Regions from separate parts of the Shewanella sp. POL2 genome, predicted to be linked through region 1. Evidence: riboswitches for the same ligand, from Rfam matches in the RefSeq annotation. Region 1 holds a riboswitch; the other holds the start of a gene.

Evidence for each region. Region 1 has a riboswitch for lysine ahead of lysC (lysine-sensitive aspartokinase 3). Riboswitches for the same ligand answer to the same signal wherever they lie in the genome.
Region 2: another riboswitch for lysine. It lies ahead of SHEWPOL2_RS11315 (Na+/H+ antiporter NhaC family protein); the one in region 1 lies ahead of lysC (lysine-sensitive aspartokinase 3).

What each region holds. Positions count from the first base shown of each region.
Region 1 covers NZ_AKZL01000078.1:4,605-12,725, reverse strand. Annotated here, with positions in the region: gene narQ (nitrate/nitrite two-component system sensor histidine kinase NarQ) at 1-1,446, shown strand, start outside; gene SHEWPOL2_RS17345 (response regulator) at 1,439-2,068, shown strand; gene SHEWPOL2_RS17340 (YacL family protein) at 2,157-2,531, opposite strand; gene SHEWPOL2_RS17335 (zinc transporter ZntB) at 2,712-3,677, shown strand; gene SHEWPOL2_RS17330 (succinylglutamate desuccinylase/aspartoacylase family protein) at 3,732-4,847, opposite strand; gene lysC (lysine-sensitive aspartokinase 3) at 4,849-6,204, opposite strand; lysine riboswitch at 6,348-6,522, opposite strand; gene SHEWPOL2_RS17320 (DUF3293 domain-containing protein) at 6,766-7,200, opposite strand; gene arcA (two-component system response regulator ArcA) at 7,782-8,121, shown strand, end outside.
Region 2 covers NZ_AKZL01000035.1:27,661-35,781, reverse strand. Annotated here, with positions in the region: gene SHEWPOL2_RS11325 (cytochrome c3 family protein) at 1-1,269, shown strand, start outside; gene SHEWPOL2_RS11320 (M3 family metallopeptidase) at 1,440-3,590, shown strand; gene SHEWPOL2_RS11315 (Na+/H+ antiporter NhaC family protein) at 3,683-5,251, opposite strand; lysine riboswitch at 5,331-5,527, opposite strand; gene SHEWPOL2_RS11310 (FAD-binding protein) at 5,623-6,549, opposite strand; gene SHEWPOL2_RS11305 (electron transfer flavoprotein subunit beta/FixA family protein) at 6,550-7,299, opposite strand; gene SHEWPOL2_RS11300 (H-NS family nucleoid-associated regulatory protein) at 7,609-8,001, shown strand.

The DNA of each region.
Region 1 (8,121 bases):
CGCGACTACGCCGCCTCACTCAAGGACTTTGTCGATACTATTGATTTATTGGTATTGGAGATGGAGCATCATGCCGCTTTTAAGTTGAGCCTTCTCGCGGCGAGCCAAATTTTTGGGCTTGGGCTGATGCTGGTTATCGCCTTTTTAGCGGTACGCTTTACTAAACGCAAAGTCGTTGTACCCTTGCAACAATTGATGGAGTCCGCCAATACGATTTCTAAGGGTAACTTTGAAATCGAAATGCCCGAAACCGAATATATTGAACTCACGGCTCTGACCGATGCACTGCAAAAAACCGCGCGAGAGCTAGCCACACTCTACGGTAACTTAGAGTCACAAGTGGCCGAAAAAACCTTAGCACTGACACGGGCGAATAATGAACTGGCCTTTTTATACGACACTCTGTTAACACTTAATGCCAATAAGCTGGACTATAAGGCCCTCAAAGCAGCATTAAATCAGCTAAAAGATTATGAGTCGATCGAGTATTTGAGGCTGATTATCCAATACCCTGAGCAGGAGCTCGAAGTCGTAGAAGCCGATGGTGGCTGGCCAGAAGGCGCTCACAACAACATCCGCTTTCCGCTACAATTTGAGCAGGCTGATTTAGGTTATTTGGAGCTAATCTCAACCCAGGATATTAATACTCCGTTGTTTAAAAACTTTGCCATTATGCTTACTCGCTCCATCGTTATTCATAACGCTACCGAACAAAGACAACAGTTAGCCTTAATGGAAGAACGTGGTGTTATCGCAAGGGAATTACATGATTCACTCGGGCAAGTGCTTTCTTTCCTAAAAATCCAAATTAGCTTGCTGCGCAAAAATTTAGATCTTAGCTGCCGCAGTCCTACCATTGAGGGACAACTCACAGAGATCAACGAAGGGGTTAGTACAGCCTATGTACAACTCCGAGAGTTACTATCCACCTTCAGATTAACCATTAAGGAACCCAATCTGAAGAATGCGATGGAAGCAATGCTTGAGCAGCTCAGAGCAAAAACCGATATCAAGATCCACCTCGATTATAAGCTTTCCCCCCAATGGCTAGAGGCGAAACAACATATCCATATTTTGCAGATCACCCGAGAAGCAACGCTCAACGCTATCAAACATGCCCGCGCTAGCCATATCAATATTCGCTGTTATAAAGATGAGCATGGTATGGTTAATATCAGTGTAAGTGATGATGGTGTAGGCATTGGCCATATTAAAGAACGGGATCAGCACTTCGGCATAGGCATCATGCATGAACGTGCCAGCAAATTAGGCGGCACGGTTGTATTTAGCAGCAATGATCCGCAAACTAGTCGCAAAGGAATTACTGGACAGCTCGAGCCAGAAAATCCAGACTCGCCCCTTGAACCCCATAGCACATCCAATTTATCACAGGGCACCAAAGTCACTTTAATCTTCCCTTCTCAACAGGAGCCTACACATGGGTAAACCTTATTCTGTTCTGGTGGTCGACGATCACCCTCTCTTACGTAAAGGTATCTGCCAATTGATCGCCTCAGATCCAGACTTTAACCTCTTCGGTGAAGTAGGTAGTGGTTTAGATGCTTTAAGCGCCGTAGTAACTGATGAACCTGACATCGTCTTGCTCGATCTCAATATGAAGGGAATGACTGGCCTCGATACCCTCAATGCCATGCGCCAAGAAGGCGTGACTTCACGAATCGTGATCTTAACAGTTTCAGATGCAAAACAAGATGTTATTCGCCTATTACGTGCGGGAGCTGACGGTTACTTACTCAAAGATACCGAGCCAGATTTGCTGCTCGATAAACTCAAAAATGCCATGTCAGGCCACAGAGTGATCAGCGAAGAAGTTGAAGAATATCTCTATGAACTCAAAAATGCCGCCGATGAACAAGAATGGATTTCAAGCCTCACCCCAAGGGAGCTACAGATCCTGCAACAACTGGCGGAAGGATTAAGTAATCGTATGATTTCAGAGCATTTACACATCAGTGAAGGCACTGTGAAAGTGCATGTCAAAAACCTGTTGCGTAAAGCTAATGCCAAGTCGAGAACCGAAATGGCGGTAAGATATTTGAACAATTGATATTGGATAAGTGATAGACTTACTCCATTAAATAATAAAGGCAATCAATAGATTGCCTTTATTATTTGTTGATATTCACAGCGAGCGGTTATAGCCCTTTTTGCACAAATTCATACCAACTAAGTAGCGCTTCTTCTAAATCTTCTAGCCCACAGTAAGCCTCAGATTCAGCATCATAGAGGGACATCGCCTCTTCGAGTTCATAATCCTGCTCAAATCCTAAAGCATTAGCGTAAATTCGTGCCTGCTCCTCATCCAGATCTAAGGTAATATCTTTGCCGATAAAACGCCAAGAAACTCGCTTACCTGTTTGAATTTCTTTGATAATATCGAGCACTTGCTGAATTTTGGCTAACTCAGGCCCCAACTCTTCTGAAAACCATTGGCCCAGTACCTCATGGTCCATGCTAAAGCTGGCTAAATACGTGCCAGTCAAACTGTTACGCCGAAATTCATATTCCATTTTATCTTCTCAATACATTACAACTAAGGCTAATTTTAATCTATTTCATCATAAGTTGCTTGGCCAGCAATTTACTCATCTAGCGCTGAGGTTATTGTGAGAGGAAACGACGCTAGGCTTCATTTCCACTGTAAAATCAGTTAGCTTTACCCGATGATTTAGCATGAGATGGAATGTGACATGCACGAAGGATTTATCTATAGCATAGTGCTTAGCGGCGCACGAGCTGGCTCAACCTTAAGCCCAGAACAACTTGAAAATTGGGACCCTAAGGACGGGTTGATTTGGGTACACCTACGTTATCGCCACAAAAAGGCTCGCCATTGGGTGTTAAACAGCGGTCTTAATAAAGTCGAAACCGATGCCCTGCTCGCCCAAGATACTCGCCCTCGAGCCGTATTGGCAGGGGAAGGCGTATTACTGGCACTGCGCGGTATTAACTTAAATCCAAACTCAGCACCTGAAGATATGGTCGCCGTGCGAATTTACGCCGATAGACAGCGCATTATCTCCACCTGTGATCGCGAGCTGCAATCGGTTAAAGATGTGGCTGAACTGATCATGGAAGGCACAGGCCCCACCACCACAGGAGATTTTCTCCTCGCCATTTGTGAAAAACTGACTACACGTAAAGTCGATTTTATCGATACGCTAGAGGAGCAACTTTCAGAATTAGAAGAACAAGTTGTTTCTGGCAATGTTAAAGATTTACGTACTGATATTGCCGAACTACGCCGACAAACCGTAGCCTTGCGCCGCTATTTAGGCCCACAGAAAGAAGCCTTCACTAAGATGCTGTCCGATCAATTTGTGCTGTTTAATGAGCCCGAAAAACTTAAGATGCGCGAAACCACGGATAAGCTTATTCGCACAATTGAAGACTTAGATGCACTGCGCGACCGAGCCAATGTGACCCAGGAAGAGTTACTCAGCCAGCAATCGGAGCAGCTAAACAAGCGCTTGTATTTCTTATCCTTAGTCTCGGCAATTTTCTTACCGCTGGGCTTTTTAACCGGTTTGCTTGGGGTCAATATCGGCGGTATTCCCGGTGCGGATAACGCATGGGCTTTTGCGACCTTCTGCGGCATTTTAATATCGCTGGTTGCCCTGCAAATGGCGCTCTTCTATCGCTTTAAGTGGTTGTAGACTTTAATAAAAAACGCCAATATCGAGATTGGCGTTTTGTTTTGCTGATTGCCGTTAATATGGCAATTCAAACAGATTGGTCATGACTTTATAGAGCTCTGTGCCTTGATGCACCGACGCCGAAGCAAAATGGAGTATAGGCACACAATCCTGGGGCAAACTGAGTGCCGTCAGCTCCTGCTCACTGCCATATAAGTCGAGTCGCAGCAGATTGACTAAGGTCTCACCCGCCGCAAGCGGCTCTCCCACGGGCGCCACATATTCCACCAAGCCCGCCATAGGCGCATGGTACTTTTTGTAATCCTTAAGATAACAGCCAAAACGCGGCATCTTAACGGGTTCCACTTGCTCGGCAATCACCCCTCGATGGCTTAAATAGGCCAAAATGCCTTTAGCATCGACTAAAGCATCCTCAAGGCAAATGCGTTCTTGGCTCGCCAGTTCCAAGGTAAAAGCTGAAACGGCGATACTGAGATCCCGCCCCTGAGCTTTTGCCACTTCACTCAATTGCCACCAAGGACAAAATGCCGCCTCATCCATTGCGCCACCAAAACTATTGGGGATCACCAGTGTGTAAGGAATCGTGAAAAACTGCGCCGCTGCAACATCATATTCAGGGCAATACAAATGTTTACAGGATTTAGGCCCTGTATGCAGATCGAGCACTATATCCGCCGCATGGGCCATAGCCTGTAAGCTAACCGCCAATCTGTGGCCCGTGGTCACGCCCCAATCGTTACGTAACCGCTGCTGGCAAGCTTCAATCAAGGTGCTGCGATATGCTTGAATAAGTTCGCTATCGCTAAGCTCGGCATGCTCGCTGTACCAAGCGGGTAAATCTATCGCGTGATTTAAGTACTCACGATTCCAGTTTACGCCAGTGATAGGGTCAAAACGCCCCAATGTAAACTCACCGCTTTTTTGATTAATCCCCAGCGGATTAGCCAAGGGCACTAAGGTAATCTCACCTAAGATGTGGCAATTTTCCAACTGCTTCATCAATTGATAAATCACCGCATTGCCTTGCACCTCAGCACCATGGACATTAGCCTGAATATACACTTTAGGGCCAGATACATGACCACTTGGCTTAAAGTGATAAATCGGCAGCGTCAGAGCCTGCCCTGCGGCAAGCTCCCCAATTTGCAGAGACGATGTTGTCGGCAACATACTAAACGCCTTCAAACAAGTTTTCGTGCAACGCTTTAACCACTTGTGCCGCTTCGGATTCGGCTACTAACACACACAAGTTATGCGGGCTGGCACCTTGGCAGATCATCCGCACATTATGGGGTTCGAGCACTTCAAACACGCGGCGACAAATACCCGCAGTCGTAGCGATGCGATTACCGATAATCGCCACCAATGCTAAACCATCCTCCACGCGCACGCGGCAATGTTGCGATAATTCTTGCAGTAACGCTTCACTTAATAAACCTTGTCCGCTTGAATCGGAGCCGGTTTTATCTAGAGTGAGCGATACGTTAACTTCGGAGGTGGTGATCAAATCCACACTGATCTTGTGTCTTGCCAATGTGGCAAAGGTTTCAGCCAAGAAGCCCTGTGCATGCAGCATTTGTAGGCTGTGCAGATTGAGTAGCGTCTGGTCGCGGCGCAGCGCCACCGCGCGGAACACGGGTGCATCTTCAACCTGATGGCGGATCCAAGTGCCACCCTTTTCAGGCTCCTTGCTTGAACCGACAAACACTTGAATTTGTTGGCGCACGGCCGGAAGAATCGTCGCAGGATGTAATACTTTAGCACCAAAGGTCGCCATTTCGGCGGCTTCGTTAAAGCTGATTTCGGCAATCGGATGGGCATTTGGCGCGAGGCGCGGATCGGTCGTATAAATCCCGGCCACATCGGTCCAAATCTCAACCGCTGAGGCTTTTAACGCTTCGGCTAACAGTGCCGCAGAATAGTCGCTACCGCCACGGCCGAGAGTTGTGGTTTGCCCCGCTTCATCTGAGCCAATAAAACCTTGAGTCACAATCACTTGCTCAGATAACAGCGGCAGTAAATGCTCACTCGATAGCAAAGCAATTTGCTCAACCTGTGGCTCGGCGCGGCCAAAATGGCTGTCGGTGCGCAACACACGGCGCACATCGAAGGCACTTGAGTTGGCGCCTTTTTCGCGCAATACCGCCGCAAATAATGCCGACGAACACTGCTCGCCAAGGGACAATAACTCATCCATGGTGGCCTTACTGCGCTGGGACGCCAGCGCTTCGCTTAATACCGCCATACGGCTTAACAGCTTATCTAATGCGGCAGCAACATCGTTAGGGCGACCGAGTTTATCTAAGATAGCGTATTGAATCTGCGCAATTTGCTTTAATCGTTGTAAGCGACCATCGTCGTTTATTGACTCTTGGGTCAGTTCAACCAACAGGTTCGTCACGCCACTGGAGGCGCTAACCACCACTAAACGGCAATCGGGATTGCCCAGTACGATATCGGCGCAGCGATTCATTGCACCGTAATCGGCGACTGAAGTACCACCAAATTTTGCGACAACAAGAGACATTAGCGCACCTCCGCAGAAGCAGAAGACACGGCACAAACTAGGATAAGATATTGATTAACTAACATGATTACGCTCCGAACTAACTTCGTTCGAAGAGCCTGGTGCTCAATGATACGCACCCCAATAGAAGGGAAACAGCAATCGTCACCAGAAGCTCTCCACCAATTACAGGTGACAATCGTTAGGATTCAGCCTAAGCGACCGACATAAACATGCAGCAACCATATCTATGCCTCGGCGTTAATCTCCCTCATCAATCATCGCTGGAGTTTGTGCTCCTCTGACTGACTACCTAGTTAACGCTCCTCTTCTGTTCCTTTCCGCCGGAAAGGGACGAAAAAAGTAGCAATAAACCCCTAATGAAGTCAATGCTAATTTCACACACTATATACAAATTCAATAAACGCATTTAAAAACAATGGGAATTTAAAACGTTTGCGACTTATGCCAAACGAGAATAGGGAAAAATCAATCAGATCTAGCAAAGAAGAAAAACAAACTAGCCTTGCCGTGAGATCAGCAAAGCTTAGCCAGAGGAGCGATTAAAAGCGTCAATCGCGGTTAGGTGACCAAGTCCGGTAGCTCATAAACCAAACGCACATAGTCGTTAAATCGACCTAAACACACCTCTGTTTGCCCGGCTAAAGTACAAGGCACTAAACTCACCTCGCCCTGTTCCACCATGTAGATAGCGTATTGATTAAACTTTTTTCCCAACTGCAAGGCCATGCTGCGATCAATAAACACGGCCCAGCTCTTCTCCATATGGGATAAATCTGGCGATGCCCCAATCAGTGCACGATAGGGACTGCCTAATAATTCAATTTCACGTAGAAGTTGGCGGTCGAGTAATCGGTTTTGGCTGGGAGTGAGGAGGGTTGAAGCGGGATTATGGGCGGTAATTACAGCAAAGGAAAAATCACAGGATAATGCTTGAGTAAGCAAAAACAACGGCGTTTGATAATGCTGCCACAAATCTTGAGTCATGTTGTCCATTGGTAGTCTAGTCGAAAAATGAACCCGCGCTAGTTTAACAGAGAGCCTAAAAAATCCAAAGAGGCGTGAACTGGCTCACAAGAATTAAAAATACATTAGTTATACTAATCAATGACTAAAGTAAATATCATGGTAAATCAGCGTCTCAGCCTGAAATTTGTTAACATTTCATTTGTTAACAAATGCCTAAAACGAGTACAATGTCGTCATTGGCCAGTTAAGCAGATAACATTAAGTTTGCTTAATCTTGACAAGGGTTTGTTAGATTCCTCTGCGAAATCACCTTATGCTGGCCAGACATCTTTTAAAATGTGTTCTACATTTGATTTATCATTTAAACATTTTAAAAAAACAATAGTTAAGGAACTATTTTTAACTATTGCTTATCGAAGTTGATACTGGTTACGTTTTATCGTATTACACTTTAAACGTTCACTTATATACATCCTGACGTGTAGCCGTGAAGATCTTCCCTTTGAAGCACAGAGCAGTAAGTGGAAGTATCAACATTTTATGAATATAAGAATCCGATGTAAGTGATTCTTATGGTTAGAATATTGGTTAAAATTTAGGTACTTAATATGCAAAATCCGCACATTCTGATCGTTGAAGATGAAGCCGTTACCCGTAACACGCTAAGAAGTATTTTCGAGGCAGAAGGGTATGTGGTAACTGAGGCCAATGATGGCGCAGAAATGCATAAGGCTATGCAGGAAAACAAAATTAACCTCGTGGTTATGGACATTAACCTACCAGGTAAAAACGGTCTGTTGTTGGCACGTGAATTACGTGAAATCAACAACATCGGTCTGATCTTCTTAACAGGCCGTGACAACGAAGTCGACAAAATCCTTGGACTTGAAATTGGCGCGGACGATTATATTACCAAGCCGTTCAACCCTCGTGAATTGACGATTCGTG
Region 2 (8,121 bases), on a different contig from region 1:
TGTAGTTCTTGCCACGTTGAAGCTCCAACCAATATTAGTGTTTCTGGCCCAGGCTGTATTGACTGTCACAATACTGGTGGTGTACCAGGCGCGATTGTGCCAAGTAATGGTGCAGATGTCCGTCCGATGCATGAAGGTAAAACAGGTATTACTGAGCGCCAAGCATTACGTGCTAAGTATAAACTTGAATTATCTACCCCTGTTAAAGTTGATGATATTTCAACAAAAACAGATCATTATGCGCCAACTGGTGCAGCTTCTGCCGTTACCGCACCAGGCTGGTGTACCACTCTGACAGTAAAAGATACTGACGGTAATATCTTTAGCATTAAAGATAACTTCAACTACTCAAATCCGCTGGTATTTGATGCTAAGAAACCGATTGTTTACGCAGGTGCTTATCTGCATTCCTACGAAAAAAATAGCTTAGTCGGTCGCCCAGGTAACCGTACTAACTATTACTATGGCTACAATGCTGATGGTACTAAAAATATCTGTCATTTGCTGACCGATATCAGCCCTGTAAACGCCAACTATGTCTACTCTGCACGTGTGACCTTCAGCACCGCAGGTTGGATGGAGTACGACGGTAACCAACGCTATCAAAGCAATGGCAGCCTCAGAGCCAATGGCTATGACGGCTCAATGGGGGTCTCGTTCACCGCATACTCTGATGTAGTCGATCCTGCGACTGCAACCAAAGTATCCGCCTTTGAACGTCGCACCGTAGTCAGTGATAACAGCTGTACTACTTGCCACAATGATGCCACCGCATTCCACAAAAATGGCGCATTTGACGAAGGCGGTAAGGCTTGCGTAGCTTGCCATGATAACGGTATGGCACGGACATCAGCCACACTCGGTGCTGGTTTTGGTCCTATGGTGCACAGCTGGCACTGGGGCAACGGTGCGAATGTCGGTGAGATGAAGGCCGATGGCACTCAAGCGAAAACCGCTAACGGTGCAGGTGCAATCAACCCAGTCACAAGCTGTGTTGCCTGTCACGAAACCGCGATTGATTTAAACAAAATACCAAACCAATACATCCTTGAACCTGGTAACAAAATGACCAGCCCTGTCACCGCTAACTGCTATGCTTGCCACACAGGCGATGCAGTCAAAGCTCACATGGCTAGCAATGGTGGCGAGATCAGCGTTCCTGCAGTAGGTGATTGGTTCAAACAACCAACAGGAGAAGCATGTGCTGTTTGCCATAACACAGGTAGCAGCTCAGGTATCGACAAATACCACAACTTCACCCGTAAATAGTTAATCGTCCCGCTATTTTCCCTGCAAGAAAATAGTTCAAAGCGCCCCGTAACCTTGGGGCGCTTTTTTGTTTACTTTTACTTACAACTTCATCCCATAGGTTTTCAGTCCTATTTAAGTTAGTAACGCTAGAGTCACAAAAACTACAATTCTAAGGAAATCACTCAACTATGCGTAAAAGTTTTATTGCCATCGCCATTGGCGCCACACTGATGACCGGAGCACTCGCAGGCTGTAGCACTCAAGATACAAAAGCTGCAAATGTCACCGCAGTACAAACCCAAAACCCCTTATTCCAAGCCAGTACACTGCAATATCAAGCACCTGATTTTAGTGTTATTAAAGACGAGCATTTTCAGCCCGCTTTAGAACAAGGTATTAAAGAGCAGTATCAAGAAATTTTAGCGATTGCTAACAATCCTGCTGCGCCGACCTTTGATAACACAATTGTCGCCATGGAAAAAAGCGGCGCCCTGCTCAACCGTGCATCGAGCGTGTTTTACAACCTCGCAGGTTCGAACAGCAATCCAGCCCTGCGTAAAATCCAAGGTGAAATGGCCCCCAAAATGGCTGCTCACTCGGATAACATCAACCTTAATCCTGCGCTATTCGCTCGTATTGAAGCCATTTATAACGACCGCAATAACTTAGGTTTAACGCCTGAAGCGGTACGTTTGGTTGAGGTGTATCACCAGCGCTTTATCATGGCTGGCGCTAAGCTGACCGATGAGCAGAAGGTAAAAATCCGCGCCCTAAATGAAGAACAATCAACACTGACCAACGAGTTCTCTCAACGTTTACTACGCTTAACCAAAGAAATCGCTATTGTTGTCGATAGCAAAGAACAACTGGCGGGCCTAAGTGACAGCGAAATCACCTCGGCAGCAAACGATGCCAAGGCAGCAGGCCATGAAGGTAAGTACTTAATCAATATCACCAACACTACTCGCCAGCCAATACTCGCCTCTTTAGAGAACCGTGAACTGCGCCAACGCATTTGGGAAGCCTCGGCTAACCGTGGCTTAACGGGTGAAAACGAAACCGCATCTTTAGTGTCTCGTCTAGCGCAATTACGTGCCGAACGTGCCGCTCTCTTAGGTTATGAGAACTGGGCTAGCTATCGCCTTGCACCGCAAATGGCAAAAACGCCAGAAGCGGTTTACAGCATGTTTGGCTCTATGGTGCCAGCCGTAGTCGCCAACACAGAGAAAGAAGCGGCCGATATCCAAGCGATGATCAACAAGACTGGTGGCAAATTTGAGCTCGCACCATGGGACTGGGAGTTTTACGCAGAGAAAGTCCGCCAAGAAAAATACGCTCTTGATGCCAATAGCATTCGTCCCTACTTCGAATTTAACCGCGTCCTCGAAGACGGCGTGTTCTATACGCTTAAAGAGTTGTATGGCGTGACGTTAAAACCACGTCCAGATTTGCCTGTATACCACCCAGATGTGAAAGCCTATGAAATGTTTGATGCCGATGGCTCAAGCATGGCGATTTTCTATGCTGATTACTTTGCCCGTGAAGGCAAACGCGGTGGCGCATGGATGAGCTCGTTTGTAGGGCAATCCTTCCTCGAAGGTACTAAGCCTGTCGTAGTTAACGTGATGAACATTAAAAAGGCGCCTGATGGCCAACCGACCTTCGTCAGCTATAACGAAGTCACCACGATGTTCCACGAAATGGGCCACGGTACCCACGGTATGTTCTCCAAAGTGACTTACCCAAGTCTTTCTGGGACTTCGGTATCCCGTGACTTTGTGGAATTTCCATCGACTTTCGAAGAAGATTGGGCGGCCCACCCTAAAGTGTTAGCCAACTACGCCAAACACTACGAAACAGGCAAGCCTATCCCTGATGAGTTACTGCAAAAACTGTTAAAATCCGGCAGTTTTAACCAAGGCTTCGATACGTTAGAGTATATGGCTGCGGCGCTAGTGGATATGGAATGGCACTCATTAAGCCCAGACGCTCCACAGCAAGATGTAGCGACCTTTGAGGCTAATGCGCTGAAAAAGCACGGCTTAAATATCACCGCTGTACCGCCACGTTATAAGTCAACTTACTTTGCCCACGCCTTCCCAGGTGGTTACTCAGCAAGTTACTACGCGTATATGTGGAGTGAAATTTTAGCGGCTGACGCCTTTGCCTATGTGCAAACCCAAGGCGGCCTAAACCGTGAGATCGGCATGAAATACCGTAAGACCATTCGCGAAGTGGGCAACAGTATTGCACCAATGGAAGCTTACAAGAACTTCCGCGGCCAAGAGCCTACCACTGAAGGTTTACTCAACCGCCGTGGACTCAATCAGACTCAGTAATTTTAGATACTGAGTAGATAAAAATCAGCCAGCATAGTTGCTGGCTGATTTGTTTCACATTCTCAATATAAGAGCGAAGTTAAATCACGGACTTATAAAGCCGTACTTTTGGATTTAATGTGCAAACCAAAAATCGTCAATACAAACAATATGCTACAAGTCACTAATCCCGCATTGACCGATTCAGTTAAGCCAAGCACTACGTAGCCGATCATGCTGATCAGCGCAACGATTACGGCGTAGGGAAGCTGCGTCACTACGTGGTCGATATGATGGCAACTGGCCCCCGTCGACGACAAAATAGTGGTATCAGAAATCGGTGAACAATGATCACCAAATACCGCCCCCGCTAATACCGAAGCCAGCATAGGTAACATCATGGCTGTGTGACTGCCCATCGCCATATCCGCAGCTATCGGCAGCATAATCCCGAACGTACCCCAACTGGTTCCAGTAGAGAATGCAGTCAGGCCCGCTAACACAAACATTAATGCAGGTAAGAAAGCAAAGGGAATATTCCCAGTGGCTAGGCTAGCCATAAACTTACCGGTTTCAAGCTGGCCGATCACACCTGCAATGGTCCAAGCAAATAACAAGATGTAAATCGCAGGCAACATAGAGCGAGCGCCCTGCACTACACCTTTTAATACCATTGATTTTTCAACGCCTTGCACTAAGTTAAGTACCAGCGCAACCGCTAAACCAATCAGGGCACCAAAGAACAGTGATGAACTCACATCGGTTTTCTCGAAAGCAGAAATAATATTAAATTCAATGCCTTCTTTAGCTAATACTTGAGCACCGCTATCGATCATAAAATACAGGGTCGCAAATACCAGTACTGTGATAGGTAGGAATAACCCGAGGATTTTACCTGTTTCAGCTTCGGGTAAATCAGCATTAGCACCTGGCGGTAAACCTTTAGTCTCATCGTATAAATTACCGCGCATGGCATTTAATTCATGTTCACGCATAGGGCCAACATCTAAGCCCATAAACGCCACACAAAGCAGTAATAATAAAGAGAAAATTGCGTAGAAATTCATAGGGATCATTTGAATAAAGACACTCAAATGACCAGAGTCCGCAAAACCATGTGCTGTTAATATTCCGCCAATTAACGCAATAATATAAGCGCCCCAACTTGATACCGGTGAAATGACACAAACTGGTGCTGCGGTAGAATCTAATAAATAAGCTAACTTAGCGCGGGAAATATGGTAACGGTCGGTAACAGGCCTTGCGACAGACCCAACGACTAAACTATTGAAATAATCGTCAATAAAAACAACACAGCCTAAAAACATCGTCAGTAATTTCGCATCGCGCTTATTACGAATATGTAACCTTGCCCAATCAGCAAATGCCCGAGCACTACCACTCACAGTAATTAGAGCGGTGATCATCCCCAATACAATCAAGAAACCGAGAATGTATAAATTCCAAGAATTTACGCTATCTTCCGACCAAAAAAGTCCTTTTACACTGCTAAATAAAAACTCACCGCTGGCCACAGGAGAAAATTGATTGAGCAATAATACTCCAATCACAATTCCTAAACCGAGGGAAAGAAGCACTCGGCGAGTAAAAATCGCCAATACAATTGCAACCACAGGCGGGAGCAAAGAAAGCGCCGAATCGGCATAACTAACTACAGTCATTGATTATTTCTTCGTCAAAATACGAATGGAGGGCGACTGAACTGGTGGGAAAAGGCAATAGATACCCAAGATCACCTGTCCTATCAGTAGCGCTCCATAGTAACTATTCCTAATATCCGTATCTGGAAATACTATGGCAGTGTTGTACCTATTAGACACAACCCCAGCAGTTGATCGTGATAAATCAAACTACTTCGGCACCAAATCCTTTCGTGAACGATCAACGGAATCACCCTACTGATCACTACTGATATTTGGTGCGCCTCTACTTCTAAGAACGCCCATACATGGGCGTGAGGCTCATAAAAACATAAGCGGCTAAGCAGTTACCACCGCGAAGCCGCTTACTTTGACTTAGCTCACAAATAAAATCAACTTAAGCTTGCAATCAACTGCGGAACGGCTTCGAACAGGTCAGCTTCGAGGCCATAATCGGCAACTTGGAAGATAGGCGCTTCAGGGTCTTTGTTGATAGCCACAATCACCTTAGCGTCTTTCATTCCCGCTAAATGTTGGATCGCGCCTGAAATACCTACTGCAATATAGAGGTTAGGTGCGACAATTTTACCAGTTTGACCGACTTGCAAGTCATTCGGAACAAAGCCTGCGTCAACCGCCGCACGCGAAGCTCCTACTGCGGCACCAAGCTTATCAGCCAGTTGCTCTAACATGCCGAAGTTTTCACCGCTGCCCATGCCACGGCCACCAGATACGATAATGCTAGCATTACCTAACTCTGGACGTGCTGAAACTGTCAGCGCTTGAGACACAAACTGAGCTTTGGCTTCAAACACTTTATCCAAGGTAGTTACAGCAGCATTATTACCCTGTGTCACCGCATCGAAGGCACTGGCACGCACTGTCATCACTTTGATAGCGTCATGGCTTTGAACTGTCGCTAAGGCGTTACCCGCATAAATCGGGCGAACAAAGGTATCGCTACTCACCACGCCAATCACTTCCGAAATTTGCGCCACATCTAAAAGTGCTGCCACACGCGGTAACGTGTCTTTACCCGCACTCGATGCCGCTGCGAGAATATGGCTGTAGTTTGGTGCTAAGTCCACCAGCAATTTAGCCACGTTTTCGGCTAAATGCGCTTCATAAGCACTGTTATCGGCGACTAATACTTGCGCGACACCTTGTAGAGCTTGAGCAGCTTGCACCACTGCACCACATTGATGGCCCACCACCAATACATGTACATCACCGCCGATCGCACGAGCTGCGGTGACAACTTTAGCGGTATCCAATTTCAGCGCCGCATTATCGTGTTCTGCTAATACTAAAATGGCCATTTAGATCACCTTCGCTTCATTCTTTAACTTTTCAACCAGCTCTGCTACCGACGCAACCATAATACCGGCCTTACGTTCAGCAGGCGGCGTTACCTTGATCACCGTTTGATGCGCTTTGAGCGTCACACCTAAATCAGCTACCGTCAGCACATCTAATGGCTTACGTTTGGCTTTCATGATATTAGGTAATGAGGCATAACGTGGCTCATTCAAACGTAAATCCGCAGTCACCACAGCTGGCAACGGTAGATTTAAGGTTTGCATACCACCATCTATCTCACGAGCAACTTGAAGTGAATTACCTTCAACTTTAATTGCTGAAGCAAAGGTCGCTTGCGGCATATCCGTTAATGCAGCAAACATTTGGCCCGTTTGGTTATTATCACCATCAATGGATTGCTTACCAAACAGCACTAATTGCGCTTGTTCTTTTTCTTGTACGGCTTTAAGTAATTTGGCAATTGATACTGGTGCTAACTCTTCTTCAGTATCAATGTGAATCGCGCGATCAGCACCTAATGCTAATGCGGTACGCAATTGTTCTTGAACGGCTTTATTGCCGATGCTGACGACCACTACTTCAGTAGCACTGCCCGCTTCTTTTAAACGAACCGCTTCTTCTACTGCAATTTCACAAAAAGGGTTCAACGCCATTTTGAGGTTTGCGGTATCAACGCTGGTGTTGTCAGCTTTTACCCTGACCTTCACATTGGCATCAACTACGCGCTTAACAGGCACCAATACTTTCATAGGGCTTCCTTCCTACACTTTCATGTACATGGACAAAACATTGGTGATCACCAATGCAGGATAGAGCCACTTTACGTCCTGTTAACGTTAACGTCAACCAAAGTCAAACGCTTGTTTGCATTTTTAAGACTGTCGTATTGGCCACATTTTTGAACACTTATTTGCCATATATAAAAAGTTCAAAAATTAAATAATATTTAATTTTTGTTTATTGCATAATTTTATTTGATTCGAGCAATATTAGTTTCTATCATTTAGCTGTTGTTCACCATTATCCTGTAATAAAAATAGAGTGGGACGAAAATAGATATGAGCGAATTTTTAGAGATATTAACTCACGGTCGTCGTTTTAAAGCTGCGGTAAAAGATCTTAGCGTTGAAGAACTGCGTGATTTAGCGGCTAAACTAGATAAAATTTTAGTTGAGCGTGAGTCAATGGAAGCAGAAGAACAGCAAGCTATTGCTGCTCGTAATGCAAAAATTGAAGAAATCCGTCAACAAATGGAAGCCGTTGGTTTATCAATCGACGATTTAGGTGGTGTTGCAGTTAAAGCCTCGAGCAAGAAACGCGCTCCTCGTCCAGCGAAATACCAAATTGAAGTTGATGGCGAAGTGATCCAGTGGACAGGTCAAGGCCGTATGCCAACAGTATTTAAGAACGAAGTCAATAAAGGCCGTTCTATGGATGATTTCTTAATCTAATCCAATACCGTAATGGTAATGACAATAGCCATTCGCTATTATCATTGAGTAACATAAAAAAGCTCGCGCCCTGCGAGCTTTTTTATGCCTATCCCACCCCGCCCATTGTCATTCAAGTAA